Regions from separate parts of the Microbacterium gilvum genome, predicted to be linked through region 1. Evidence: predicted binding sites of a transcription regulator. Region 1 holds the regulator's gene; each other region holds the start of a gene.
What was found. Region 1 encodes HspR, which represses chaperone genes until heat shock. Its sites were predicted from a motif close to AAGTTGAGTCNNNNNGACTCAACTT; they were not measured.
Positions count from the first base shown of each region.

Region 2: the regulator HspR is predicted to act here: its motif matches at 2,344-2,368, upstream of ABD998_RS05495 (ATP-dependent Clp protease ATP-binding subunit).
Region 3: the regulator HspR is predicted to act here: its motif matches at 3,058-3,082, upstream of ABD998_RS08895 (Hsp20/alpha crystallin family protein).

Region 1 is NZ_BAABKO010000002.1:159,925-169,439, forward strand. Features, by position in the region: gene ABD998_RS06555 (ABC transporter substrate-binding protein) at 1-1,185, opposite strand, end outside; gene ABD998_RS06560 (hypothetical protein) at 1,379-2,962, shown strand; gene ABD998_RS06565 (ribokinase) at 3,091-3,978, opposite strand; gene ABD998_RS06570 (SRPBCC family protein) at 4,246-5,226, opposite strand; gene ABD998_RS06575 (ArsR/SmtB family transcription factor) at 5,228-5,596, opposite strand; gene ABD998_RS06580 (nucleotidyltransferase family protein) at 5,863-6,168, opposite strand; gene ABD998_RS06585 (heat shock protein transcriptional repressor HspR) at 6,253-6,690, opposite strand; gene ABD998_RS06590 (DnaJ C-terminal domain-containing protein) at 6,729-7,715, opposite strand; gene ABD998_RS06595 (nucleotide exchange factor GrpE) at 7,791-8,387, opposite strand; gene dnaK (molecular chaperone DnaK) at 8,387-9,515, opposite strand, start outside.
Region 2 is NZ_BAABKO010000001.1:1,118,567-1,128,081, reverse strand. Features, by position in the region: gene ABD998_RS05520 (WhiB family transcriptional regulator) at 1-167, opposite strand, end outside; gene ABD998_RS05515 (histidine kinase) at 390-773, shown strand; gene ABD998_RS05510 (EI24 domain-containing protein) at 764-1,516, opposite strand; gene ABD998_RS05505 (helix-turn-helix domain-containing protein) at 1,513-1,752, opposite strand; gene ABD998_RS05500 (DUF2975 domain-containing protein) at 1,752-2,237, opposite strand; gene ABD998_RS05495 (ATP-dependent Clp protease ATP-binding subunit) at 2,415-4,940, shown strand; gene ABD998_RS05490 (3-deoxy-7-phosphoheptulonate synthase) at 5,114-6,208, shown strand; gene ABD998_RS05485 (nucleoside hydrolase) at 6,367-7,317, shown strand; gene ABD998_RS05480 (sulfite exporter TauE/SafE family protein) at 7,325-8,074, opposite strand; gene ABD998_RS05475 (NYN domain-containing protein) at 8,074-9,003, opposite strand; gene ABD998_RS05470 (rhamnogalacturonan lyase) at 9,272-9,515, shown strand, end outside.
Region 3 is NZ_BAABKO010000002.1:648,820-658,334, forward strand. Features, by position in the region: gene ABD998_RS08880 (GAF domain-containing protein) at 1-529, shown strand, start outside; gene exaC (acetaldehyde dehydrogenase ExaC) at 625-2,172, shown strand; gene ABD998_RS08890 (DUF779 domain-containing protein) at 2,172-2,561, shown strand; gene ABD998_RS08895 (Hsp20/alpha crystallin family protein) at 2,601-3,020, opposite strand; gene ABD998_RS08900 (hypothetical protein) at 3,239-4,357, opposite strand; gene ABD998_RS08905 (hypothetical protein) at 4,367-5,092, opposite strand; gene phnD (phosphate/phosphite/phosphonate ABC transporter substrate-binding protein) at 5,259-6,173, shown strand; gene ABD998_RS08915 (phosphonate ABC transporter ATP-binding protein) at 6,173-7,003, shown strand; gene phnE (phosphonate ABC transporter, permease protein PhnE) at 6,984-7,850, shown strand; gene ABD998_RS08925 (tyrosine-protein phosphatase) at 7,847-8,605, shown strand; gene ABD998_RS08930 (TetR/AcrR family transcriptional regulator) at 8,602-9,270, shown strand; gene ABD998_RS08935 (tyrosine-protein phosphatase) at 9,267-9,515, shown strand, end outside.

The DNA.
Region 1 (9,515 bases):
CTCGTCGCGCACCGGGTCGCCTTCCGTCGCGACTCCCAGCGCAGCGTACGAGAGCTCCATCTGCTTGATCTCCCCGACGATGTCGGGGGATGCGGCGATGTCGTCGGCGTAGATGGCGAAGGCGTCGGCGTGCGCGGCGTACTCGATGTCGAGTCCGTCGACCGCGGGGATGAACGACGACGTCTCCGAGAGCTCGGTATAGTTCTCCGGCTCGTACAGCCACTCGACGAAGTCGTGCGCCGCCTCCTGCTGCGGTCCGTCGAACACGACGATGCTCGCGGCGTTCCCGAAGTTCGTCGCGCGCTGCGCGTCGACCGGCATGTACACGGACGCCCACTCGAAGTCGGCGATGTTGACGGCGAAGTCGGCGATCTGCCATGACCCCGACAGGTACGACACCACGTCTCCGCTCTTGAAGAGCGCATTGGGGTCGGCGTCCGAGAGCCAGACGGAGCGCGGCATGAAGGAGTCGTCATTGAGGGAGGCGAAGAACTCGAGGGCTCGGGCGGTGTCGTCGTTTGTCGAGAACTCGCCGTCGGCATCCGGCTGGAAGTAATCGGACCCGAACTCGTAGAGGAGCGCCTTGAGGCGATGAGACGACTTGTCCATCACCATCCCGTAGCTCGTCCCCGTGTCCTCCTGCACCTCGCGTACCGCGGCGGCGTACTCGTCCCATGTCCACGGCTCGTCACCCGCGGCGGGATAGGCGACCCCGGCCTCGTCGAACAGGGTCTTGTTGATGAACATCCCCACCGCGGTGATGTCGGAGGGCAGCGAGATGACGTTGCCGTCGTCGTCGAGGTCGGACAGGTCGGTCCGGATCGCGCTGCCGTCGGCGATGTCGGAGAGGTCCGTCGCCGCATCGCGCCAGACCGGGTCGACGCCGCCGACGCGCGCGATCGCCGGGAGATCGTTCGCCTGTGCCGCGTTCTTGAGCTTGGTCGGGAGGTCGGCATTGGCGATGTCGACGATCTCGATCTCGACCCCCGTCTCCTCCTCGTACTTCTCGGCCATGTGCGCGTACCCGCCGCCCTGGTTGGCGTCGCCGGACAGGAAGAACTGGATGGGCGCGTCGGCGTCCGCGCCGGTGCCCGCCGATCCGCATCCACCGAGCGTCAGCGCCATCGCGCCGACCGCGACTGCGCCGACGGCGCTGCGGATCCCCTTGCCTGTGGAGCTCGTCATGGCTTCCTCTCTCCGGCACCCCGGCCGGAACAACCTCGTCGTTGTCACGGCGCATCGCGGTCGATGCGTCGTCGGGAGCGCGTCTTCCATCGATGGAAAGCGCTTGCTACGGTGATGTTAGGACAATAGTCCAAACCCGGCAACCACGACTTCCCACGTTGCACGGGCAGCCGCTCGAAGAGGAGAGGACGCCATGGACTACCGCGACGAGGTCATCGCCGCTGCACGAGAGTCCGCGACGGAGGTCGACCCGCACGCGCTCGCCCACCGCGGACTGATGGAGCGGGTGAAGCTCCTCGTGGGACTCGCGATCCTCGACCTCGCTCCCGCGGCGTCGGCGGCGCCGTTCCTCGATGCGCTCGAGCGCCGGCAGCTGCGATCGGGGCTCTTCGCCGGCGGCGACAACGTCGAGTCGCCTCCCGACTCCGCGTTCACGGCGGGCGACGTCTGCGACGCGCTCGAGATCATCCGCCGCCACCCCTCGGCCGCCCTCGACCCCATCGGCGCCCGGCTCGAGCTCATCGCCGACCATCTCGAGCCTCCCCTGCTCGTCGGCGGCGTGCACACGCCGAACCACCGGTGGGAGATCTCCGCCGCGCTCGCGCGGCTGCACAGGCGCCGCCCCTCGGGTGCCCTCGTCGACCGCATCGACGCGTGGCTCGCCGAGGGCGTCGACATCGACGCCGACGGGATGTACTCCGAGAGGAGCCCGAACTACGCCGCGTTCGTGACCAATCCGTCGCTCACCGTCATCGCCGAGATCCTCGGTCGCCCCGACCTCGACGCGATCGTGCAGCGCAATCTCGCGGCGACCCTGCCGCTCATCCGAGCCGACGGCACCGTCGAGACCGTGCACTCGAGACGACAGGACCAGGGCAGGCGGTTCTCCGCCGCCGCATACATCACCGCGTTCCGCCGGGCGGCGCTGCGCACCGGCGACGGCCGCTTCGCCTGGGCGGCGGAGGTCGCCCGGAGCGAGGGGATCGCGCATCCCGCCACCGCGCTGGCCGAGCTCCTGCTCGAGCCGCAGCTCGCGCAGCCCCTGCCCCGCGCCGTCGCTCCCGTATCCGCCGTGCACCGCTACGCCGCATCGTCGCTCGTCGTCGATCGCTCCGAGGTGCGCACGCTCGTCGTGTACGGGGGCTCCGACCACGCGCGTGCCGGCCGCATCCGCTCAGGACTCGCCAACGACCCGACCTTCCTGCGGCTGCTCGGCGATGACGTGGCCCTCGAGTCCGTGCGCCTGTCGCGCACCTTCTTCGGTCTGGGGCCGTTCCGCGCACAGCGACTCGACGGGATGCGCCTGCAGGAGACGGTCGCCGCGTGGTACTACCAGCCGCTCGGCTCGGCCGGTGCGCTCGACCTGGAGGACGAGGGCAGGTTCTCCGCGGAGATGTCGTTCTCGCGCCGCGCGGCCGACCGAGTCGAGATGACGACGACGATCGACGTGGAGCCGACGACGACGGGCGCGCGGGTCGTCATCGACGTCGCGGGGCCGATCGCGCCCTGGGCGCTCGAGCTCGCGTTCTCGCCGGGCGGCGCCTTCGAGGGACTCGCCGACGACGGGCGGTTCGGGTCGGCGGCGGTCCGCTACCAGCACGGTGGGCAGGCGATCGTCTTCCGCGCCGACGGCGAGAGCGCCGCCGACGCCCCCGCCGCGTACCACCCCGGCGAGGAGTACGCGTATCTCGGCGGCAGCGACGCCGTCGCCGCTCCGCGCGCGTACCTCACCGGCTGGTCGCCAGGGCGGCGAGTCGTGGAGCTGCGCGTGGAGTGAGCCGGACCCACCGCAGGAGATCCGAGGGCACGCCCGCTCAGCGCGGCAGGACGACGCGGGATGGCGCGACGTGCACGACCGGATCTCCTGCGGTGTGTCCGCCGGCGGCGGGGCGAGGGCGCCGCGAGTCAGGCCAGTGCGGCGTCGATCTCGGCGCGCGTGGGCATGGCGGGGGCGGCACCGGGGCGGGTGACGGCGATCGCGGCCGCCGCCGTGGCCGCGCGCACGGCGTCGTCGAGCTCCGCGGCGTCGACGATCCACGCGACGAGCACGCCCACGAACGTGTCGCCCGCCCCCGTCGTGTCGACGGCCTCGACGCGGCGCGCCTCGACGCGCGAGACGATCTCGCCGCCCCGTGCGATGAGCGAGCCGCGGGCGCCGAGCGTCACGATCACGGTGCCTGCGGTCGCGCTCAGCACCCGGGCCGCAGCCTCGACGTCGGTCTCGCCCGACAGGGCGAGCGCCTCGCTCTCGTTCGGCACGAGGATGTCGGCGAGCGGCAGCAGGAGGGCCGCCGCCGGGTCGACAGGCGCGGGAGTGAGGACAGTGCGCACGCCCGCCGCGCGGGCCGCCGACAGCCCCTTCTCGACGAGCGGGAGCGGGCGCTCGAGCTGGACGACCAGGGCCGAGGCCTCCGCGATCGCGGCGGCGTCGCCATCCGCCAGCGCGCTCTCGCCGTTCGCGCCGGCGACGATGACGATGCTGTTCTCCCCGCCGTCGAGCACGCTGACCTGGGCGATTCCGGTCGGCTCGTCGGAGGTGGCGAGCCGGTCGGCCGCGACGCCCTCCGCCTCGAGGAACCCGCGCAGCTCGCGCCCGAACCCGTCATCGCCGACCGCGCCGATGAACACGACGTCCGCCCCGGCACGACGAGCCGCCACGGCCTGGTTGAGGCCCTTGCCGCCGGCACCCGTCGCGAATCCGGTGCCCGCCATCGTCTCACCCGGTTCGGGGAGCCGCGGCTGACGCGTCACGAGGTCCATGTTGGCGCTGCCGAGCACGACGATCTGACTCACCCGACCACGCTACCGTGCCGGGATTCGGACCAGCGGGACAGGTGATGCCGCACGAGCACGACACGCGCACACCCGCCCCCGCCATCCGACAGGCGGCCCGCACCCGAGGCCGACGCCACGTGCCGGGATTCGGACCGGCGGGGCGGCTGATGCCGCACGAGCACGACACGCGCACACCCGCCCCCGCCATCCGACAGGCGGTCCGCCGGATGGCCCGCGCTCGGAGCGGCGCGAGGCCATCCGAAGCACGGGCCTCCCGAACCCGACTCAGCCGGCGAGCACGCCCGCCTCGAGTCGCGCGTACGACGCCTCCATGCCGTCGGCCATGCCGGTGGCGAGGATCATGTCGCGGGTCTCCTGGTCGGGGTACTCGATGAGGAGGGTGATGAGCGTCGCGCCGTCCTCCTCGTAGAGGTTCAGGTCGTTGAGCGTCTCGGGGCCGTCCGTGCCCTGCATCCGCTCGGTCGAGACGGCGCGGCGCGGCGCATCGACGAGGACGGCCTCGCCCTCGAACCCGAACGCCTCGCCGGGGGTGTCGCCGACGGGAGCCCACGACGTGCGGTGCGCGTCGCCAGGGGCGAGGGCGACGACGCACTCCGTCATCTCCCATCCGTCGGGGCCGAGCAGCCACTGCCGCATGAGCTCGGGCTCGTGGTGGGCGCGCCACACGAGATCGCGCGATCCCTCGACCAGCCGCGTGATGCGCACGTGGGTGTCGTCGAGGAGCTCGACCCGCGTGCCCTTGCCCTGCGCGTAGTCGCGGAGATCCTGGAGGACGGCGTCGATCTGGGCCATGGCCATCCGGGTGCCCTCGATGGCGCCCATCTGGATGACCTGTTCGAGCGACTCGATCGAGTCGAAGTAGCTCGTGTTGACCATGCGCGTGCCGTCGGCGGTCTCCTCGAATGCGAAGGTCATGCGCATGGCGGGGAATCCCTCGAGCGGCTTGCCGTCGTCGTCGACGAAGCTGTCGATCACCGCGAAGCCGCGCGGCGCGTCGATCTCGAGGAACTCCCACGAGCCCGACGAGCGCTCGCCGCGCGGGCCGGCCATCGTGTACTGCGCCCTGCCGCCGACCGTGTGGTCGAACGCCGTGAAGGTGGCCGGCCATCCGGGAGGGCCCCAGAACCGCTCCAGCTGACGCGGATCGGCGTAGGCGTTCCAGACGCGCTCGATGGGCGCTGCGAAGTCGGCGATGACGGTCATGGTGAGGTTCTCGGCGTCCGTGAGGACATCGGTGACGGGCATGTCAGTCTCCTGATCCGGTGGGGTCGTTCGGGATGGCCGGTTCGGCCAAGAGGTCGTCGAGGCGCGCGATGCGCGCGCGCCACAGCTGCTCGTATCGGCCCAGGAGGGCCCTGGCGCGCGCGATCATCTCGGGGTTCGCGCGGACGAGCCGCTCGCGCCCCTCCGCGCGCTTGAGGATGAGCCGTGCCTCTTCGAGGACGGCCACGTGCTTCTGGACAGCGGCGAACGACATGTCGTACTCGCCCGCCAGTGCGGAGACCGACTGCTCGCGCTCGATCGTCCGGCGCAGGATGTCACGCCGGGTCGCCGTCGCCAGTGCGTGGAACACACGGTCGATCTCCGTCTCGCTCAACTCCGCTTGTACAACCATTTGGTTGTACGTTAGGGCGAGGGATGGCGGGTGTCAAGAGGGCATGGCGCCCGTCCGCTACAGCGGGTCGGCCCCGCCCAGCAGGCGATCAAGGCCGACGACCAGCGGTCCGATGTACTTCACCACGACTGCCCACACTCTCGAGCTGCCGCTCGACTGCCGACCGCAGGAGCAGCTCGGCGAAGAACCGGCCCTTCGTCACGCCATCCGTGAACGTGTGCACGGCTTTCGCGGCCTCGCTCGCATCCCAGAGGAGCTTGGCGCTCTCAAGCCGCATAGACGTCCTGCGCGCTCTCGAAGGCGGACTTCTTGAAGTACGGATTCCGCACCGCATCAGCCACAACGAGGTCGACGTCACGTCCCGCGATCTCGGCCAGCGCGTCCTTCAGCCCGAGATAGTCGTCCAGGCGATCCTCGCGGTTCGGATGGAAGTCGACCAGGAAGTCCACATCGCTACGTTCCTCGTCGAACCGATCCGTCAGCACCGAGCCGAACACGCGAAGCCGGCGCACGCCGAAACGCTCGCTGACGCGAGCGATCGCCTCGGGGTCGAACTGCACGGCGGTGACCATGCCGTCAGTCTCCCAGATCAGTCGTCTCCCGGCGATACGGCGGATGCATTCACCCGACAGCCACGCCGCCCCACGCACACCACCTCAGTCGGCTGGCCTCCACAGCACGACGTCGGTCTGGCGCCGCACGCGCGTTCCGGCGCGCAGCGTGATGACGGCGCCGGTCGCGCTCGTCGCGAAGACGCGGGCACCGGGGCGCTGATCGCGCTCGGCACGCAGCTCCCCCTCGAGCTCGCGCACGCGGCCGCGCAGCTGCTGCACCTCATCCTCCATCCGGAGGATGCGCTCGATGACGGCGAGGCGCACGCCCTCGGCAGAGAGGCGCGCGACCTCGCGCAGCTGCTCGATGTCGCGTAGCGAGTACCGCCGCGACCCGCCGCGCGTGCGGCCCGGCACGACGAGACCCGTGCGGTCGTACTGCCGCAGCGTCTGCGGGTGCATGGCGGCGAGCTCGGCCGCCGCGGCGATGGGGAAGATCGGCGCATCGGGGTCGATGTCGGCCGGATCGCTCGGGATCGGCATGGGGCTCACCTCCTGTCGGCGTCTCGCGCGGGGTGCGGCTACTGCCGCGCCTTCGCCATCATCTCAGCCCGCGGGTTCTCCCGCGGCTCTGCCTCGCGGTACGCCTCGAGCGCCGCACGAGCCGCGTCGTCGAGGTGCGACGGCACCGCCACCTGCACCTCGGCGAGCAGATCGCCCGTGCCCTTCTGCGACGTGATGCCGCGGCCCTTGACGCGCAGCACGCGCCCCGACGGCGTGCCGGGGGCGACGCGCAGCTTGACCGAGTCGCCGCCGAGCGTCGGGACCTCGATCGTCGCGCCGAACACCGCCTCCGTGAACGTCACGGGCACCGTCAGGCGGATGTTGAGGCCGTCGCGCGTGAAGACGGGATGCGGACGCACCGCCACCTCCACGACGATGTCGCCGTTCTCGCCGCCGTCGGGCGACGGGCGTCCCCGCCCGCGGAGCCGGATCTTCTGGCCATCCGAGACCCCGGCAGGGATCTTGACCTTGAACGGCTTGCCGTCCTCGCCCTGCAGCGAGATCGTCTCGCCCTGCGCGGCGGTCGTGAAGTCGATCGCCGTGCGCGCACGCACATCCGACCCCTTCTGCGGCCCGCCGAACCCGCGGAACCCGCCCGTCGACTGACCGAACCGGCCAGAGCCGAAGCCCCCGCCGCCGCCCGCGGCGCCGCCGAACATGGAGAAGATGTCGTCGAAGTCGCCCGCCGTGCCGCCGCGCTGCTGCGAGAACCGGCTGAAGACGTCGTCGAACCCGCCGCCCGTGCCTCCCGCCGTGAAGCGCGCACCCGAGCCCATGGCCCGCAGCTCGTCGTACTCCTTGCGCTGCTCGGCGTCGGAGAGCACCGAGTACGCCTCGCTGATCTCCTTGAACTTCGCCTCGGCGGCGGCATCACCCGGGTTCGAGTCGGGGTGGTACTTCCGGGCGAGCTTGCGGTAGGTCTTCTTGAGGTCGGCGTCGCTCACGGCCTTGTCGACGCCGAGGACGGCGTAGAAGTCCTTGTCGAACCAGTCCTGACTGGCCATCTGCACCTTCTTCTCGTGCGGGTTGTCTCGGGGAGGCGGTCGGCCCCGCCGTCACGGCGGGGCCGACCGGGATGGTCACTCCGCCGGGACGGCGACGACGACCTTGGCGGGTCGCAGCTCGACCTCGCCCAGGAGGTAGCCGACCTCGACGACCTCGAGCACGGTGCTCTCGGTCGCGCCGGGAACCGGCTGCTGGAAGATCGCCTCGTGGCGCTGCGGGTCGAACGTCTCGCCCGCCTCGCCGAACGCGACGACGCCGAGGCGCTCGGCCACGCCGCGCATCTTCGCGGCGACGGCCGAGAACGGGCTTCCCTCCGCGAGGTCGCCGTGCTTGTCGGCGCGGTCGAGGTCGTCGAGCACGGGCAGGAGGCCCTTCACGGCCTCGCCCTTCGCGCGGGCGATCTCGACCTCGCGCTGCTCCTCGGTGCGCCGCCGGTAGTTGGCGTACTCCGCCTGGAGGCGCTTCAGGTCGTGCAGGAGCTGCGTCTCGTAGTCGCTCTTCTCCGCCTCGACCGCCTCGTCGGTCTGCTCCGCGCCCAGGATGTCGTCGACGGTGAGACCGTCGGCCTCAGCCTGCGCGTCGGGGTCGGAGGCTGCGGCCTCCGACCCGTCGGCGCCCGGCTGGACCTCGTCGTCGCCCCCGGCGGGCTGCTCGAAGTCCTTGTCGGCCATCAGCTCTTCTTCTCGTCCTCGTCGTCGACGACCTCGGCGTCGATGACGTCCTCGTCCGACGAGCCCTGCTCGCCGGCGGGGGCGTCCTGCGGCGCCTGCGCCTGCTCGGCCTGCGCCTGCTGGTAGATCGCCTCGCCCAGCTTCGTCTGGCTCTCGTTGAGCGTGTCGAACGCCGCCTTGACGGCATCGTCGTCATCGCCTGCGAGCGCCGTCTTGAGCGCGTCGACGTCGGCCTTCACGGAGTCCTTGACGTCGGCGGGGAGCTTGTCGTCGTTCTCGGAGATGAGCTTCTCGATCGAGTACGCGAGCGTCTCGGCCTGGTTGCGGACGTCGGCGGCCTCGCGGCGCTTCTTGTCCTCGGCCGCGTGCTCCTCGGCCTCGCGGACCATCCGGTCGATGTCGTCCTTCGAGAGCGACGAACCGCCCGTGATCGTCATCGACTGCTCCTTGCCCGTGCCCTTGTCCTTCGCGGACACGTGCACGATGCCGTTCGCGTCGATGTCGAACGTGACCTCCACCTGCGGGACGCCGCGGGGCGCCGGTGCGATGCCGGTGAGCTCGAACGTGCCGAGCGGCTTGTTGTCGCGCGTGAACTCGCGCTCGCCCTGGAACACCTGGATGGCGACCGACGGCTGGTTGTCGTCGGCCGTCGTGAAGGTCTCGCTGCGCTTGGTCGGGATCGCCGTGTTGCGCTCGATGAGCTTCGTCATGATGCCGCCCTTGGTCTCGATGCCGAGGCTGAGGGGGGTCACGTCGATGAGGAGGACGTCCTTGCGCTCGCCCTTGAGGACGCCCGCCTGGATGGCCGCGCCCACGGCGACGACCTCGTCGGGGTTCACGCCCTTGTTGGGCTCCTGGCCGGTCTCGCTCTTGACGAGCTCGCTCACGGCGGGCATGCGCGTCGAGCCGCCGACGAGCACGACGTGCGCGATGTCGCCGACCTTGATGCCGGCCTCGCGGATGACGTCCTGGAACGGCTTCTTCGTGCGCTCGAGCAGGTCCTTCGTCAGGTCCTCGAACTTCGCGCGCGTGATCGTCTCGGAGAGCGACACGGGGCCGTTCTCGGTGAGCGAGAGGTACGGCAGGTTGACGCTCGTCGACGTCGAGCTCGAGAGCTCCTTCTTCGCC
Region 2 (9,515 bases), on a different contig from region 1:
TCCTGACCGGTCTCGAGGGCGTACTGGAGGCAGACCTCCGTGACCGTGCAGCGCGCGCACACCGACTTCGCCTTCTCGATCTGGTCGATCGCCGGGCCGGTGTTCCCGACGGGGAAGAACAGCTCGGGGTCGACGGTGAGGCAGGCGGCCTTGTCGCGCCAGTCCATAGGGATGCTCCTTGCGGGGTGGGGTTTCTCAGGGAAAGCACAGCGTGGGATTGCGGGTGGATTTACGCTGGATGTGCGACGGACCCTCGGGGCCTCGCCCCACCGCGCTGTGGGAAACACACCGTTAACAATTGTCATACACGCGTCGATTTCGGGCAAGGGTTTTTTCTGGCCGTTCCCTGATCGTCGGCGGGCGGTGCGTGCCGAGAACGAGGAGAGGGCATGCGTGCGGGAGTCGCCGGACGGATCGCGTCCCTCCTCGTCGGCATCGAGGCAGCGTGCGTGCTCGCCCTCGCCGGATGGCAGGTCGTCGCGCTCGGTTCGGCCGATGTGACGTCGTATCCCTCGGCGATCGCGCTCCTCGTGCTGACGCTCGTCGGAGCGGCCGCCGTCGCGGCGTTCGCGGTGGGCATCGCGCGCGACCGGTCGTGGGCGCGATCGGGGGCGATCGTCGTGCAGCTGCTCGTCGTGGCCGTCGCGATCGGCGCCGCCACGGGCGAGTTCGCCCATCCCGGGACGGCCGTCGCGCTCGCCGCTCCCGCCCTGGGGGTCTTCGCGCTCCTCCTTCTGGCGGTGCGCGACGCGGGGCGCGCTCCTCAGTCCTGAGCGCTGGCCGGTCGGACGCCCCGCTCGATCAGCTCGTGCGCGAGCAGCGTGCTGCCGGCCACGGCCGCGGGCATCGTGACGATCGCCGCGAGCGGGATCATGAGGAGCAGGTGCGTCGCCACGCCGAAGCCCCACACGCGCCCGCGTGACGCGCGGCGCAGCGCCCGTCGCGCCGGGCCGTCGAGGCCTCGGGCCGACAGTGCGCGCGTCGTGAGCTCGTCGGCGAGCACCCAGCCGCTCAGCGAGGCCCCTGCGACCGCCGCGAGCACGGCACCCGCGACAGGCACGAAGCCGAGCGCCACGGAGAGGACGGCGATCGCGAGACCGCGCGCGATGAGCGACACGGCATCGCCGGCCGCGCGCACGAGGCCGTAGCGCGCCTCCGGCACGTCTCCTGTGCGCCTCTCCTCGACCGATCGCCAGACGCGGTCGTAGAAGGGCTCTCCGATGAGCAGCGTGAGGGCCGTGAACGTCGTGACGGCCACGACGACGCCTGCCGCAAGGACCGCGACGCCGATGAGGACGCGGAGGGCGCCCGCCCAGAACGCCGCCCAGGCGTCGGCCCACGGCGTGAGCGCCTCGACGATCGCGGGCAGGAACGCGCCCAGCGCGACGAGCCCCGCGGCCATGAGGGCCCCGACGATCGCCGCCGGGATGAGCGCGGTGGCCATCACCCGCGGGCGCACGGCCCACCATCCGAATCCGTTCAGCAGCAGGCGCGCGCCGTGGAGCAGCTCGTTCACCCCTCCATTGTCGCCGCAGCGCGGTGCCCGTCGTCGGGCTCCCACCGCAGGATGTCGCCCGGCTGGCACTCGAGCGCCGTGCACAGGGCGTCGAGGGTCGAGAACCGCACGGCCTTGGCCCTCCCGTTCTTGAGCACGGCGAGGTTCGCCGGTGTGATCCCGATCCGGTCGGCGAGAACGCCCACCGGCATTTTGCGGCGCGCGAGCATGACGTCGATGTCGATGACGATCGCCATCAGATGACCCCGCCGAGCTCGTCGCGGAGTGCGCGGGCCTCATCCTCGCGCGCGATCGCCTGGCGCAGCAGCGCCTTGAGCACGACGACCAGCAGGGCCATCCCGGCGAGGACGACCGAGGCGCCGCAGATCAGCCCGACGACGCCGGGAGCGGTGCCGCCGGGGGCGAGGAGCACGGCGAGTGCGAGGAGCAGTGCCGATGCCGCGACGACCGCGCCCGTGATGACGTCGACGTCGCGGAACGAGCGCTCCTGGAAGATCGAACCGCGTCGCACGCGCGTCAGCAGGCGCCAGACGCACACCGCGAAGACCTGCATGGTGCCGACACCGGCGACGGCGATCGCCGTGACCGCGATCCGCGCCGCGGGCGGCGCCGCGTCGAGGTCCTGCCAGAGCAGCGGCACGAGCACGGCCTGGACGATCAGGGAGCCCGCGAGTGCGAGCGCGATGACGACGCGCAGGATGGCGATGGCCGTTCGCCCCATGGCACCTCCAGATCGAGAATCGAGAAGAAGCTATCGATAAACGATAGATCACCGTGAGATCTCTGTCGAGAAGTCTCCGGGGAATACGCCGTCGCGCTCGGTGTTGTGCTTGATACACTCCGACTCAAGTTCCATTCTTGATGCGGAACGACGCAACTTCGAAGGAGAGACCGGGACATGCCCGAGAACAACTTCCCGCAGGACGGGCCGAGCTCGTTCGACGAGTTCCTCGCGCGGTATCTGCAGGGCGAGCGCGCTCGCGCGAGCCGCTCCATCGACCTCAGCCGCTTCCTCAGCGCGCGCACGCAGGAGCTGCTGCAGCGCGCGGGCCGCTTCGCCCTGCAGCGGGGGCAGCACGAGCTCGACGCGCTGCACGTGCTCCGCGTGCTCGCCGACGATCCCGCCGTGGCCGACGCCGTCGGCCGGGTCGGAGCCGACCCGGCGGGGATCGCGCGCGCCGCGGAGGAGCGGCTCCCGCGCTCAGGCGAGCCCGCCGACGTCGACGCCGCGAGCGTCACGCAGGCCGTGCAGCGCGCGCTGTTCCACGCGTTCCAGGTCGCGCGGTCGTCGGGCTCCACCTATGTCGACCCCGAGCACCTCTTCTTCGCGCTCGTGCTCGCGCAGGACTCCCCATCCGGGCAGATCCTCGCGCGTGCCGGCGTGACGGCCGAGGCGCTGACGCAGGGTGCGCGCGAGGCTGTCGGCCCCCAGGGCGCCTCGTCCGCGCCGGCGGAGACCGCCGCGCAGGCAGGGCAGTCGCTTCTCGAGCGCTTCGGCACCGACCTCACCGCGCGGGCGCGCGAGGGCGCCCTCGATCCCGTGATCGGCCGTGCCGACGAGATCGAGCAGACGATCGAGATCCTCTCGCGCCGGACGAAGAACAACCCCGTGCTCGTCGGCGAGGCCGGGGTCGGCAAGACCGCGATCGTCGAGGGGCTCGCCTCGGCGATCGTCGCGGACGCCGTCCCCGAGCAGCTCCGCGGCACGCGCGTGATCGCGCTCGATCTGCCGGCGATGCTCGCGGGCACGCGGTACCGCGGCGACTTCGAGGAGCGCCTCACGAAGACGCTCGACGAGATCGCCGCGCACGAGGGCGGGCTCGTCCTCTTCGTCGACGAGATCCACATGCTCGTCGGCGCGGGCGGCAGCGGCGACGGCGCCATGGACGCCGGCAACATCCTCAAGCCGCGCCTCGCCCGCGGCGAGCTCCACCTCGTGGGTGCGACCACCCTCAAGGAGTACCGCGTCATCGAGAAGGACGCCGCCCTCGAGCGGCGCTTCCAGCCGGTCCGCGTGGGCGAGCCGTCCGTGCAGGACGCGGTCGCGATCCTGCAGGGGCTGCGCTCCGCATACGAGGAGCACCACCGCGTCACGTTCACGGACGACGCCCTGCGCGCCGCCGTCGAGCTGAGCGACCGGTATCTTCCCGAGCGCGTCCTCCCCGACAAGGCCATCGACCTCGTCGACCAGGCGGGGGCGCGTCTGCGCCTGCGTCTCGGCGCACCCGTCGACGCGCAGCAGCTCGTCGCCCGGCTCGCCGAGCTCGAGGCCGACAAGAACGCCGCCGTCTCCGCGGAGCACTACGAGGAGGCGTCGCGCCTGCGGGACGAGATCGCCGCGGTGCAGGGGCGTCTCGCGGAGGCGACCGGCCGTGCGGCCGGCGGCCCCGCCGTCGTCGGGGAGGCCGAGATCGCGGCCGTCGTGAGCCGCGCCACGGGGATCCCCGTGGCGCGGCTGGAGGAGACCGAGCGCGAGCGGCTCGCGGGCCTCGAGGATGCCCTGCACACCCGGGTGATCGGACAGCACGACGCCGTCGCCGCGGTCTCGCGCGCCGTGCGCCGCACCCGCACGGGCATGGGCGACGCCCACCGGCCGGTGGGATCGTTCCTCTTCCTCGGCCCGACGGGAGTGGGCAAGACCGAGCTCGCGAAGGCGCTCGCCGCGAACCTCTTCGACGACGAGGGCGCGGTCATCCGCTTCGACATGAGCGAGTTCGGCGAGCGGCACACCGTGTCGCGCCTGGTCGGCGCCCCTCCGGGATACGTCGGCTTCGACGAGGCAGGGCAGCTCACCGAGCGCGTGCGTCGCAACCCGTACTCGATCGTGCTGTTCGACGAGATCGAGAAGGCGCACCCCGACGTGTTCAACCTGCTGCTGCAGGTGCTCGACGACGGCCGGCTGACCGACGGTCAGGGGCGGACGGTCGACTTCCGCAACACGGTGATCGTCATGACCTCGAATCTCGGATCGGAGTTCCTCGCCTCGCGCGCGGGCGCCATCGGCTTCTCGGCCTCCGGCCGCGAGTTCGACGAGAAGGACCTCCGCGACCGCGTCATGGGCAGGCTGCGCGAGTCGATGCGGCCCGAGTTCCTCAACCGCATCGACGAGATCGTCCTGTTCCGCCGCCTCGACGAGGCGCAGCTCGCGCGGATCGTGGGACTTCTGCTCGACGCCACCCGCACGAGGCTCGCGCGCCGCGAGGTCGCGCTGGAGGTCACCGACGCGGCATCGGCCTGGCTCGCCGAGCACGGCTACGAGCCGGAGTTCGGCGCACGACCGCTGCGGCGACTCATCCAGCGCGAGGTCGACGACCGGATCTCCGACCTGTTCGTGTCGGGCGAGCTGGCAGACGGCGGCGCGGTGCGCGTCGACGCCGACGGCGACGGCATCCGGGTGACGGCGGCCGTGCCCGCCATGCAGTAGGGTGGCGGCATGACCGGGCGTTGGTATGCGTATGACGAGTCGGCTCCGGAGGGGCCGATCGCGATGTAGCGCATCCCACCCCTCCCGAGCCGACAGGGCAGAGCGAGAGCTCTGCCCTGCGCCGTTTCCGGCGGGCTCTGCGAGGGTCCGCCCCGATCAGGACAGGACCCGCCATGCACACCCTCGAGGCCTCCGACCTCCGCGTCACCTCGTTCACCCCCCTCCCGAGCCCTGCAGGTCTCGCGGCCGACCTCCCCGCGTCGGCCGCTCAGACGGATGTCGTCGTGCGCGCCCGCGACGACGTGCGTGCCGTCATGGCCGGCCTCGACGACCGCCTGCTCGTCGTCGTCGGGCCCTGCTCCATCCACGATCCCGACGCCGCGCTCGACTACGCGCGCCGGCTGCGGGCGGCCGCCGACCGGCACGCGGGGGAGCTGCTCGTCGTCATGCGCACCTACTTCGAGAAGCCGCGCACGACGGTGGGCTGGAAGGGCCTCATCAACGACCCGCACCTCGACGGGAGCCACGACATCGTGGCGGGGCTGCGGATGGCCCGGCGCTTCCTCCTCGACGTGACCGCCCTCGGGCTCCCCTGCGCGACGGAGTTCCTCGAGCCGATCAGCCCGCAGTACATCGCCGACCTCGTGGCGTGGGGCGCGATCGGCGCGCGGACGACCGAGAGCCAGATCCACCGGCAGCTGGCGTCGGGCCTGTCGATGCCGATCGGGTTCAAGAACGGCACCGACGGCGGCCTGCAGGTCGCGCTCGACGCGTCGCTCGCCGCCTCCGCCCCGCAGGCGTTCCTGGGGATCGGCGAGGACGGCCGGGCGAGCCTCGTCACGACGACCGGGAACCGCGACACCACGGTCATCCTGCGAGGAGGCGCGGACGGGCCGAACGCGGATGCCGCCTCCGTCGCACGCGCGGCGGAGCGGATGTCCGCCGCGGGCCTCGCACCGCGCCTCGTCGTCGACGCGAGCCACGCGAACAGCGGCAAGGACCACGTCCGTCAGGCGGAGGTCGCGCGCGAGCTGGCCGACCAGGTGGCGCAGGGCGGCCCGATCGCGGGCGTCATGCTGGAGAGCTTCCTCGTCGGCGGCGCCCAGAGCCTCGACGTCGCGGCGGGACCGAGCGGCCTCGTGCGCGGCCAGAGCGTCACGGACGCCTGCATGTCGTGGGAGGCGTCGGAGGAGGTGCTCGCCGCGTTGGCGGGGGCGGTCATCCGCCGTCGTGAGCACACTGCTGAGGTGAACACCGGGATGAGCTGACGATCTGACCGGGTCTCCGTCTGCGTACTCAGTGTTCTGACAGGGAGGCGACATATTCTCGTAACCGGATGTGGATGGCCCGGGAGTTGCTGCTCCCGGGCCTCTTCCGTCTCCGCGGGCGTCACGAGCCGGACACACGGGCGGCGTAGGCTCGTACGGTGACGACGAAGATCGTGTTGGATGTCGATACCGGCATCGACGACGCCCTGGCCATCCTGACCGCGAGCCTCTCCTCCGAGATCGAGCTGCTCGGCTGCACCACGACGTGGGGCAACATCGACGTCGATCAGGCTGCGCGCAACACCGCGTACGTGCTCGACGTCGCGGGGCGCGTCGACGTGCCGGTGGCGAAGGGCGCCGCGGGGCCGTACGACGGGAGCGTCGCGGAGTTCTCTCCCGAGGTGCACGGTGCCGACGGCCAGGGAGGCAAGGCCGATCTCGCCTTCGCGCCCGCGCTCGCGGACGAGACGGCCGTCGAGATGCTGCTGCGCCTCAGCCGAGCGCACGAGGGCGAGCTCGAGATCGTCGCGGTGGGTCCGCTCACGAACCTCGCGCACGCGCTCGACGCCGATCCCGGGCTCGCCGGCCGCATCCGCGCCGTGACGATCATGGGCGGCGCGTCGTTCGTCCCCGGCAACGTGACGCCCGGTGCGGAGGCGAACATCTGGCACGACCCCGAGGCTGCGCAGCGCGTGTTCGAGGCGAGCTGGCCCGTCACCGTGGTCGGCCTCGACGTCACCATGCGCTCTCGGCTCGACGAGGACGACCGCTCCCGGCTCGCGGCGGGCGGCCGCGCCGGACGCTATGCGGCCGACATTCTCGACTACTACTTCGGGTTCTACGAGGGCGTGACGGGCGAGCGGAGCTCGGCCAACCACGACGCGCTCGCCGTCGCCGTAGGCTGCGGCCTCGTGTCGACCGTGGTCGCGCCCGTCGTGCACGTCGAGGTCGACACGACGCACGGACCCAACCGCGGCAGGACCGTCGCCGATCTCCGGGGCATGTGGCGCGGATGGCCGGAGATGGCCGGGGCGCGTCACCGCGTGGTGCTCGAGGTGGAACCGGGCTTCGAGGCGCGCATGATCGACCTCATCGCCGCCGCTCCCTGAGGCGCGGTCAGACGAGGAGGTAGAGCGCCCCGACGACCGTCAGCACGATGACCACGCGGTCGAAGAGGCGCTGGTCCATCCGCGCCGCGAGCCGGCGTCCCATGAGCGCTCCGACGATGACGGCGGGGACGAGCACGAGGTCGAGCATCAGCGACGACGGCGTGATGATCCCGAGCCCGATCGAGAACGGCAGCTTCGCGATGTTCACGATCGCGAAGAACCACGCCGAGGTGCCGAGGAACGCCTTCACGGGGAACTTCGCCGCGAGGAAGTACATGGACATGACGGGTCCGGCGGCGTTCGCGACCATGGTGGTGAACCCGCCCAGCGAGCCGTAGCTCCATGCCGCGACCGCGCCGGAGCCCACGGGCGCTTCGCCGCCCGTGCGCGCCTGGGCGCGCCGGCGCCACAGGGTCACGCCGACGACGAGGAGGAGCAGGACGGCGATGAGGCGGCGCACCCACCCGTCGTCCGCGACCGCGAGGAACGCCCATCCGAGGGCCAGCCCCACGACGACGGCGGGCGCCATCCGCACGATGACCCGCCAGTCGGCGTGCCGCCGGTAGGAGAGGAGCGCGAACATGTCGCCGACGATGAGCAGGAGCAGCAGCGTGCCGGTGGACTCCTTGGCCGGCAGGACGGCCGCGAAGAGCGCGACGGCGAGGGTGCCGCCTCCGGGCACCGCCGTCTTCGACAGCCCGACGACGAGGGCGCCGAGAGCGAGGATGGTCCAGACGAGCGGTGTCAGCTCGGCGATCACGCCTTCAGCCTGACGAGGCGCTCGTGACCGGTCTCCTCCAGCTCGGCGAGATCGTCGCGCGACTTCAGGAAGTCGGAGAACGAGCGGTATCCCAGGGCCTTCTCGCTGAACGAGGGGTCCATACGCCGGATGTGCTGCTTGACGGCCGAGCTGTGCAGCCACCCGGCGTCGTCGCCCTTGCCGACCCGCAGCGCGCGCTCGAGAAGGCGGCTCGCGGCCGCGTGCAGATCCTCGGGCGGCGTCTCGTCGAACGCGAGGAACGTCTCCGCCTCCTCCTGCTTGGGCTTGGAGGCGCGACGCGTGCGCGGCTTGGTGCGGGGCTCCTCCGCCTTCGCGTCGTCCGTCGGCTTGGCTTCCTCCGCCGTGGTGCCGTCGGAGGCCTTCTCCTCTGCCTTGGCCTTGGCGGGCTTCGGCGGGACGACGACCCCGGGGAGCGAGTCGTACGGCTCGAACTCGTCGCACGCGGCGGCGAGCGACTTCGCCGTCGAGCCGGCGACCCCGACGCCGACGACATAGCGTCCCAGGCGACGGCACCGCTGGGCGAGGGGCACGTAGTCGCTGTCGCCTGCGACCACGACGACGTGCGTGAGGTCGGGCAGCCGGAACATGTCCTCGACCGCGTCGACGGCGAGGCGGATGTCCGCGCCGTTCTTCGCGTAGGCGGCGGCGGGGAAGAGCTGGACGAGGTCGACGGCGCGGGCGACGAGCTGCTGGCGGTACACGGCGTTGACGGGGCTGGACCAGTCGGCGTATGCGCGCGTGAGCACGAGCGTCCCGTAGGACGACGAGTAGTCGAGGATCGCCCCGACGTCGACGGTGGCGCGGGCGAGGCGCTCGGCGATCTCGGGGTCCTGCGGGTTCTCGGCGATGCGGGCGCGATCGCGGCTGTAGGAGTTGCGGCCGTGGACCCGGTCGTACCACGACATCACGATGTTGTCGAAGTCGAGGTAGACGGCGACGCGGCCGTCCTCATGGCTCTCGGGCACGGCTGCTCCTGGAGATGGGGGACGGGGGCGCTTACGAGCGTAGCCGTGTCGGGTGCCGCGGCAGCGGTGCGCGCCGGTGCCCGGTCGGATGGGCAGCGCGGGGTTGTCGTCGTCGCGCACGGGACGGTAGCGTCGAGATCCCGCGGAAAGCGTTTTCTCTGCCTGTGAAACGTTTTGCACCGCATCGACGACGATGAGGAGTCCCGACATGATCCGACCATCCGCCCGTCAGGGGTGGGCAGCGCGCGCCGGAGTCGGCGCACTCGCCGCGACCCTGGCGGCGACGCTGCCCGGCGTCGTCGCGCACGCCGAGGGCGCCTCCCCGCCTCCCGCGGCGTCGTCGATCGCGCCTCAGCTCGAGCACCTCGATCGCGGGCTCGTCGCGGCGCAGACCGACGACGGCGTGTACCTCAGCTGGCGTCTGCTCGCCGAGGAGACCACGGGCGCAGGCG
Region 3 (9,515 bases), 490 kb from region 1:
CGGCGAGCGAGTCGTCGAGCTCGGCATGCGCCACGCCGAGATCGTCCTCATGCTCGCGACCCACCGTCAGGGGCTCGCCGCCGACCGCCTCGCCGAGCTCGTCTACGGCGACGCCGCGGCGGTCGGCACGCTCCGCCCGGAGATGGTGCGGTTGAGGCGCCTGCTCGAGAGGTCGGCGCCCGCACTCGTCCCCGACTCCCGCCCGTACCGGATGGCCGCGGTCGAGACCGACGTGCAGCAGGTGCAGTCGCTCCTCGACCGGGGAGCGCATCGCGTCGCGCTCGCCGCCTACCGCGGCGACGCGCTGCCCGACTCGACGGCGCCCGGCGTCGCGGAGCTGCGCGAGACCATCCGCACCTCGCTGCGCGAGGCCCTGCTCGCCGAGGCCGGAGTCGACGTTCTGCTCGCCTACGTCGACACCGACACAGGGGCCGACGACGTCGAGGCGCTGCGGCAGGTGCTGCGGATGCTCCCGCGCCGGTCGCCGCGTCGGGCGGGCGTCGTCGCGCGCCTCGATCGCCTCGCGTAGCGCGCAACCCGATGCAACCTGCCGCGACGTAGCGTGACGGCACACCGCGCGGGGCGCCCCGCCCCGCCTACGTCGCGCAGTCGAAGGAGACAGCAATGACCATCGTGGAAGAGGGCGTGTCGAGCGTCTACGCCGCACCGGGCCAGAAGGGGTCGGTCGCGACCTACCGCCCGCGATACGGGCACTACATCGGCGGCGAATTCGTCGAGCCCGTGAAGGGCGGCTACTTCGAGGACATCACCCCCGTGACCGGCAAGCCCTTCACGGAGGTGGGCCGCGGCACCGCAGAGGACATCGACCGCGCCGTCGAGGCAGCCTGGAAGGCGTTCGCCTCCTGGCGGCACACGAGCCCCGCCGAGCGCAGCGTCATCCTGAACCGCATAGCCGACCGCATCGAGCAGAACCTCGAGATGATCGCCGTCGCCGAGACGTGGGAGAACGGCAAGCCGGTGCGCGAGACGCTCGCCGCCGACATCCCCCTCGCCGTCGACCACTTCCGCTACTTCGCCGGCGTCCTGCGCGCGCAGGAGGGCGGCATCAGCCAGCTCGACGAGAACACCGTGGCCTACCACTTCCACGAGCCGCTCGGCGTCGTCGGCCAGATCATCCCGTGGAACTTCCCCATCCTCATGGCGGTGTGGAAGCTCGCCCCCGCTCTCGCGGCGGGCAACTGCGTCGTGCTGAAGCCGGCCGAGCAGACGCCGGCGTCGATCCTGCTGCTGTTCGACCTCATCGGCGACCTGCTCCCGGCCGGAGTCGTCAACATCGTGAACGGCTTCGGCATCGAGGCGGGTGCGCCGCTCGCGTCGCACCCGCGCATCCGCAAGGTCGCGTTCACGGGCGAGACGACGACGGGGCGTCTCATCATGCAGTACGCGTCGCAGAACCTCATCCCCGTCACGCTCGAACTCGGAGGCAAGAGCCCGAACATCTTCTTCGAGGACGTCGCCGCCGCGCAGGACCCTTTCTATGAGAAGGCGAAGGAGGGCTTCGCGATGTTCGCCCTCAATCAGGGCGAGGTGTGCACGTGTCCGTCGCGTGCGCTCATCCAGCGGTCGATCTACGACTCCTTCCTCGCCGACGGGCTCGACCGCGTGGGCCGCATCCGTCAGGGCAACCCGCTCGACCCCGAGACGACGATCGGAGCGCAGGCGTCGAACGACCAGCTCGAGAAGATCCTGTCCTACATCCGGATCGGCAGGGACGAGGGCGCGACCGTGCTCACGGGCGGCGAGCGCGTGGACCTCGGCGGCGATCTGAGCGAGGGCTACTACGTCGCCCCGACGGTGTTCGAAGGCGACAACAGCATGCGCATCTTCCAGGAGGAGATCTTCGGCCCCGTCGTCTCCGTGACGTCGTTCGCGACGTACGACGACGCCATCGCCACGGCCAACGACACGCTGTACGGCCTCGGCGCCGGCGTGTGGAGCCGTAGCGCCGACCTCTGCTACCGGGCGGGCCGCGCCATCGAGGCCGGCCGGGTGTGGACGAACACCTATCACCAGTACCCGGCGCACGCCGCGTTCGGCGGCTACAAGCAGTCGGGCATCGGGCGCGAGAACCACCTGCGCATGCTCGACCACTACCAGCAGACGAAGAACCTCCTCGTCTCGTACGCCGAAGGGCCCATGGGGTTCTTCTGATGTCGACGGAGCTCAGCAGGGTCGCGGTGACGGATGACGCCGCCGCGCTCCTGCGCACGCTCACGGCGCAGCACGGCCCGCTCATGTTCCACCAGTCGGGAGGGTGCTGCGACGGGTCGTCGCCCATGTGCTATCCCGTGGGGATGTTCCTCACGGGGCCGGGTGACGTCCTGCTGGGCGCTGTGGACGCGGGCCTCGACGACGCGATCGAGGTGTACATGTCGGCGGCCCAGTTCGAGTACTGGAAGCACACGCACCTCACCATCGACGTCGTGCCGGGCCGTGGGGGAGGGTTCAGCGTCGAGGCGCCCACGGGCATGCGCTTCCTCATCCGCTCGCGTCTGCTCACCCGGGAGGAGGCGGTGCGCTTCGGGCTCACGGCCCGGTGAGGCGGGGGTCGGCGTGGCCGCCGACCCCCGCCGGCGCGCTCAGGACGTCAGAGCCGGCGCGTCGCTGCCGTGCGTCACGGCCACCTTGCGCGGCTTGGCCTTCTCGCTGATGGGGATGATCACACTGAGCACCCCGTTCTCGTAACGGGCGGAGATCGCCTCGGTGTCGATCCCCTGACCGAGGTTGAGCTGCCGCAGGAACGAGCCGGACGCGCGCTCGTGCGTGATCCAGGAGACGCCCTCGTCGCCGCGGACGGTGCGCTCGGCGCGGATCGTGAGCACCTGGCCGTCCACGTCGATGTCGACGCTGCCGGGGTCGATGCCCGGCAGATCGGCGTTCAGGACGTAGTGGTCGCCGTCGCGGTAGAGGTCCATCGGCATGAGCCGCGGACCCTGACGGTCGAGCATCTGCTGGGCCACCCGGTCCAGCTCGCGGAACGGATCGAAGAACATCGCCATGATCGTCCTCCTTCTGTGTGGCGTTGTTCACCTACAGAACTTGAGCCTCATCGACTCAAGGAGAGATTAGCACTCGACAGCGGAGAGTGCCAAGAGGTGCCGAGCCCCTGCCATGCGGGCAGTGCTCCCCGTGGGATGCCCAGGCTCGCGCCGTTATCCTCGAGGGGTTCGGGAGGATGCGCCGCGGCGGACGGGGGATGGCCGCCGCGGTGCCCCGGTCAATCGCCCGTCAGGAGCGGCAGGAACCATCCGACGACGGCGAGGACGAGGAAGACCAGGCCGAGCCACGAGAAGCGGCGACGCAGGCGACGGCCCTCGCTCGCGACGCCGCGCGGAGGCGCCGTCGCGGCGGGCACCGAGAACGGCAGCGGCCCGGCGGCGGGCGAGCCCGGCGCCCAGCCGGCGGGGGATGCGGCCAGGCGCTCGTCGCGCCATCTGCCCCACTGGTCGAGCTTGCCGATGAGCGCGCCCACGACCGAGAACATCCACTGCCAGGTCGCCGGATCGAGCGTCGACACCTGCCGCCGCGTGTACAGGAACATCCAGTCGTCGACGATCTCGACGTCGAGCCGGCCGACGTTGTCGAGGAAGCGCGCCATGACGTCGGGCGTGAAGAGGTACAGCGCGTCGGCCTCGTACCCCTCCGGGCAGTAGAGGGCGAAGTGCTCGTCGAAGTCGCCCTCGAGCGAGAGCCGCTGGTCGGTGCGGAACCCGACGGGCAGGTTCGACCCGAACACGGTGTTGTTGCCGAGCGCGTCGAGCACGATGTGCGGCAGCGGCGCGTCCAGGCGGATGGCCACGTACCCCCAGCGGTGGGTGCTCCTGTTCTTGCCGGAGCCGGTCGTGTACTGGTAGTTGCCGAACTCGACGAACCGAGGCGTCGTGCCCCGCACGATGTCGTCGGAACGACGGCTGCCGCCGATCCCGAAGACCATTCCGGGCAGCGGGGGATCGGCGTGCGTCGGGATGTAGGCCATCCCGTTCGCGCGGGCGAACCGGTCGAGCCGCCAGCGCCGTTCCTTCATGCGGCGAGACGAGACGACGACGCCCACGACGACGACCGCGGCGACGCCTCCGAAGAAGAGCAGCGGGAGGAAGCCGACGAGCCCTGGTCCGCCGTCCCCCGCCGACAAACCCGTCGCGACGGCCAGCAGCACGGCGCCGCCGCCGATGACGACGATCATGATGCCGATGACCACGGCGAAGGCGATCGCGGCGACGAAGGCGACCGTCGCGCCCGTCGAACGCGGATAGCGCGTGTCGATCTCCTGCGCGAACCGCTTCACCGCTGCGCGGTCGACGGGCTCCGTGAGGGCGCGGGCGTCGAACGAGGGCACTCCTTGACGCTACAAGACGCCGTCGCGGGCTGCGCCCCCGTCGAGGAGGCGCGCGACGAACGCGTCGGGCGTCAGCCCCGCGTCGGCGGCCGCCCGCTCGATCGCGTCGGCTGCGGCGGGCGAGAGCGTCGCAGGAGACGCGACCGGGCGCCCGCGGACGAGAAGCGACAGCACGATCATCGTCACGGAGCCGAGGGCGACGAGGATCCACACGACCCCCCGGATGCGAGGCATGGCGTCGTCGTCGTATGCGGCGTCGACCCAGATCGCGACGAGCTCGAGAACGACTCCGACGCCAAGGGCGGCGAGCGTGGCCGCCCTCCCGATCCGGATCGCCTGGCGCCCGCCGGCGTCGATCGCGAGGAGCAGCGCGGCGAGCGCGCTCGCCGCCGACGCGATGACGAGCGTCCACAGCAGGCGCCAGAACGCGTCCCACGGCGCCCCGTCGGCCCAGACCATCCCGATCGTCAGCGCGGCCGCGACCACCGTGACGACGGCGCCCCCGTATCCGAACGCCTGTGCGGGGCGGCCGATGAGGGCCGCGTTGCAGAGCACTCCGACGCTGAACGCGCCCACGAGCGCCGTCGTCGCGAGCACGCGCCATCCGGTTCCGCCCGGATCGCCGCCGAGCAGCACGAAGATGCCGCCGGCGGCCGCGAGCGCGAAGGCGCCGATGACCACAATCACGACGATGCGGCGGATGGCGCCTCCTGGGCGCTGCGGTGTCCCGTCCATATCTCCCCCTCCCCCCCACGCTAGCGGCGGACGCCCCGCGACACCGGATGTTCACGTCGGGTTCCCTTCCGAGTACGGCGGTCTCGCAATTGCGCGTCACCCGGAGGCGGTTGCCTTTCCGATATCGCCCGTCGCGATATCTCCTCCCGAAAGGAACCCGCCCGTCATGCGCGCCCGCGTCCTCCCCGCCCTCGCCCTCGTCGCCCTCGGCGGCGTCGCCCTCGCCGGCTGCTCCGCCGCCTCCGCCGACGCATCCGCGGCGTCCGACCCCGACGCCCCCATCACCTTCGCCACCACGCCGCTCGGCGACGATCCGACCGCCGAGAACCCGATCGAGGCGTTCGCCTCGCTCGTCGAGGAGGAGACCGGCCGTGCCGTCGAGATCGTCGACGTGCCCGACTACACGGCCGTCGTCGAGGCCATCCGAAACCACCACGTCGACATCGGCTTCATGAGCGGGTTCCCGTCGGCGCTCGCCGTCAACACGGGCGAGGTCGATGCGCTCGTCGCCTGGCCCGGCAACGACGAGCCGGTCTCGACCTGCCTCGTGCTCGACGGGTCGCCGCTCCAGTCGCTCGAGGACATCACGCCCGACACGGTCGTCGCGTTCGCCGACCCCGCATCGAGCTCCGGGTACTTCATGCCCGTCTCGATGCTCGACGGCGCGGGCCTCGAGAAGGACGTCGACTACACGTCGATGTTCTCGGGCGGCCACGACATGAGCTTCATCGCGCTCAAGGAGGGTCAGGTCGACGTCGCCTGCACGTCGACGATCTTCCCGACGATGGTCGGCACCGACATGTTCCCCTTCGCGGAGGGCGAGACGCGCTCGATCGGAGAGAGCGACTCGATGCCCGTCGCCGTGTCGGTGCTCGCCGATCAGCAGATCGCCGACGACAAGCGCGAGCTGCTGCTGGAGGCGCTGCCCGCGGTGTTCACGGAGGAGAACGCCGAGGCGCTGGGCGCGATGTTCGAGGCGATGCAGGGCACCGATCCGGTCCTCGAGCCGGCCGCCGACATCTTCCAGCCGTTCGTCGACATCGCCGCGATCGCCGACGTCGACATCTCGGATCTCGGCTGATGACGACCACGCAGCAGGCGGACGCGTCCGCTCCCACGACGGCGGAGCTGCGTCAGCGGCTCCCCCTCGTCTCCGTGCGCGGCCTGAAGGTCGCGTACGGAGAGGGGCCGCTCGTGCTCGACGGCGTCGACCTCGACCTCTTCCCCGGAGAGATGGTGGCCCTGCTCGGGTCGTCGGGCTCGGGCAAGTCGACGCTCATGAAGAGCCTCACGGGCTTCGCCCCCATCGCGGACGGCGCGGTGCGCGTGGGCGGGTACGACCTCGCGAACCTGCGTCGCGGCCAGCTCCGCGACGTGCGCGCGTCGGTCGGTCAGGTCTTCCAGCAGTTCAACCTCGTCGGCCGCCTCAGCGTGCTGACGAACGTGCTCACGGGCGGGCTCCACGATGCCGGCGCGCTCAACCTCGTCGGCGGATTCCGGTCCGCGCAGCGCCGGCGCGCCCTCGAGCTGCTCGACCGCGTCGGCATCGCCCACAAGGCGGCAGAGCCGGCCCGGTCGCTCTCGGGCGGGCAGCAGCAGCGCGTCGCGATCGCGCGCGCCCTCATGCAGAGCCCGAAGCTCATCCTCGCCGACGAGCCCGTGGCATCCCTCGACCCGCGCATGTCGCACCAGGTGCTGACGCTGCTGCACGACATCGCCCGCGACGACGGCATCCCCGTGCTCGTGAGCCTGCACGTCATGCCCCTCGCCCTCGAGCACTCCGACCGCATCGTGGGACTGCGCCACGGCGAGCTCGTGGTCTCGGCCCCCACCGCCCAGCTCGACGCGACCGCGCTCGAGCCCGTGTACGCCCATGACGAGGAGGACGACGATGTCGACGACATCGCCTGAGCGCGCCATCCGGCGCGGTGCCGAGCGCGCGAAGGCGCCCCGCGCCCCGCAGCTCGACCCGCGCGAGCGCGAGCGCCTCGAACGCGCCTTCTCGGTGCCGCGCGCCCGCTTCCTGCTCGGCCTGCCCGTGGCGGCCGTGCTGCTCGTGTGGTCGTTCGTCGGCGCCGGGTTCGATTTCGCGAAGCTCGGCGAGGGCGCCGTCAACATGGGCGAATTCCTCGGGCGGCTCTTCCCTCCCACCTGGGACAAGTTCGGCACGATCGTCGCCCTCCTCGTCGAGACGCTGCAGATGGCGATCGTCGGGTCGGTGCTCGGCGCCGTGCTGTCGCTCGTCGTCGCGTTCGGCGCCGCCTCCAACATCGCCCCGCGGTGGCTGTACTACCCGACGCGCTGGATCATGAACGTCATCCGGTCGCTGCCCGACCTCGTCTTCGCGCTCATGTTCGTCTCGGCCGTCGGCCTCGGACCCTTCGCGGGCATCCTCGCCATGACGGTCGGCTCGATCGGCTCGATCGGCAAGGTCTTCGCGGAGGCCATGGAGTCGGTCGACCGGGGACCCGTCACCGCCATGCAGGCCGTGGGCGCCTCACCGCGCCAGGTCGTGCAATACGGCATCCTGCCGCAGTCGGCGCCCCTCCTCGTCTCGTACACGCTGCTTCTCTTCGAGGGCAACGTCCGCGGCGCGACCATCCTCGGCATGGTCGGCGCGGGCGGCATCGGCCTCGAGCTCACCACCGCCATGAAGATGTACGACTACGGGCACCTGTCCGCGATCGTCATCTGCATCATCGTGCTCGTCACGGTCATCGACCAGGCGAGCGCCATCATCCGAAGGAGGATCACATGACCCTCGTCGACGCCCTCCCGCTCTCCGCCCCCGTCAACCTCCGCGACCTCGGCGGCATCCCCGTCGCGGGCGGTGCCGTGCGCGAAGGCTTCGCGATCCGCGCCGACGACCTCGCCCTCGTCACAGAGGACGTCGCCGACGTGCTCGTCGCCGACGGACTGCGCGCCGTGATCGACCTGCGCTCGGCCGACGAGGTCGCGATCACGGGCCGCGGACCGCTCGCCGCGCACGCCGGCGTGACGTACCACCACGTGCCCCTGATGGCGTCCATCGGCGACGCCGGAGACGACCTCCCCGTCGACCAGTCGTCGTTCGCGTCGATGTACGTGCGGATGGCCGAGACGGCGGCCGCGCAGATCGTCACGGCGCTCGCGATCATCGCGCACGCCCCCGGCGCCGTCGCGTTCCACTGCGCGGCGGGGCAGGACCGCACCGGCGTGCTGGCCGCGTCGCTGCTGCTCGCGCTCGGCGCCGACCACGACGACATCGTCGCCGACTACGCCCGCACGGGAGACAACTCGGCCGCCATCATGCAGCGCATCGCGCCCGTCATGCAGCCGCTCATGGAGCGGTACGGGTTCGATCTCGACGCCGCGGCGCGTGCCGCGGTGCGGACGGAGTTCTCGCCCGCGCCCATGCGCGGGCTCCTCGCCGGCCTCGCGGAGCGCCACGGCGACCCCCTCGCGCCGCTGCGCGCAGCAGGCCTCGACGACGCGCTCATCGCACGCCTGCGTGAGCGCGCGCTCGCCGCATGACGGCGACGGCCCCCTCGGCCGAGGCGGCCGTCCGCCCCGACGGGGTCGCGCCTGCGCGGCGCGGCCCCGGTCGTCCGCGCGCCGAGGGGCACGATGAGCGCATCCTCGACGCGGCGGTCGCGCTGCTCGACCGCGGAGAGGAGGTCACGGTCGGCCGCGTCGTCGAGCTGAGCGGCGTGAGCCGTGCCGCGCTCTATCGCCGTTGGCCGAGCATGACCGACCTGCTCGCAGCCGCCCTCGACGTGGGGCGCGAGGTGCCGACCGTGCCGGTCGGCGACGACCTGCTCGCCTCCCTGCTCGACGGCTACACGCTGCCCGGCGCGGCGGGCGCGGGCTACAGCGACGAGCGCTTCCGCCTGCGCATCCGGCTCGCCATGACCGACCGCAAGCTCGCCCGGGCGTACTGGCGCTCGCACGTCGCGCGCCGCCGCGGGGCGATCTCCGACGTGCTCGCCGAGGGCATCCGCCGCGGCGAGCTGCGCGACGACATCGACATCGACGCGTGCATCGACCTCATGAACGGCGTCTTCTACTACCAGTACGTCGTCCGCGGCGTATCCTTCGACGATCCCGGTGTCGTCGACCGCTGCCGTCAGGCACTCCTGGTCGCCTGGCGGGGGATGGCCGTCGATCCGTCGCACGCACACCCCATGGAGGACGAATGAGCATCACGGAGACCCCGCGGGAGCTCGCGAACCTGCGCGACGCCGGCTCGGCGAGCCCCGTCCTGCGCGAGGGCGCGCTGCTGCGCAGCGACGCCCCGCATTCGGGCGACGCCGTGCCCGACGGCGTGCCGTGGCCGCCCGCTGTCGTGCTCGATCTGCGCGACGATGCCGAGAAGAGCGAGGCGCACCCGTTCCTCGGCGAGAGCCGTGTCGTCGATCTGCCGCTCATGGGCGGCCGCGCCCGG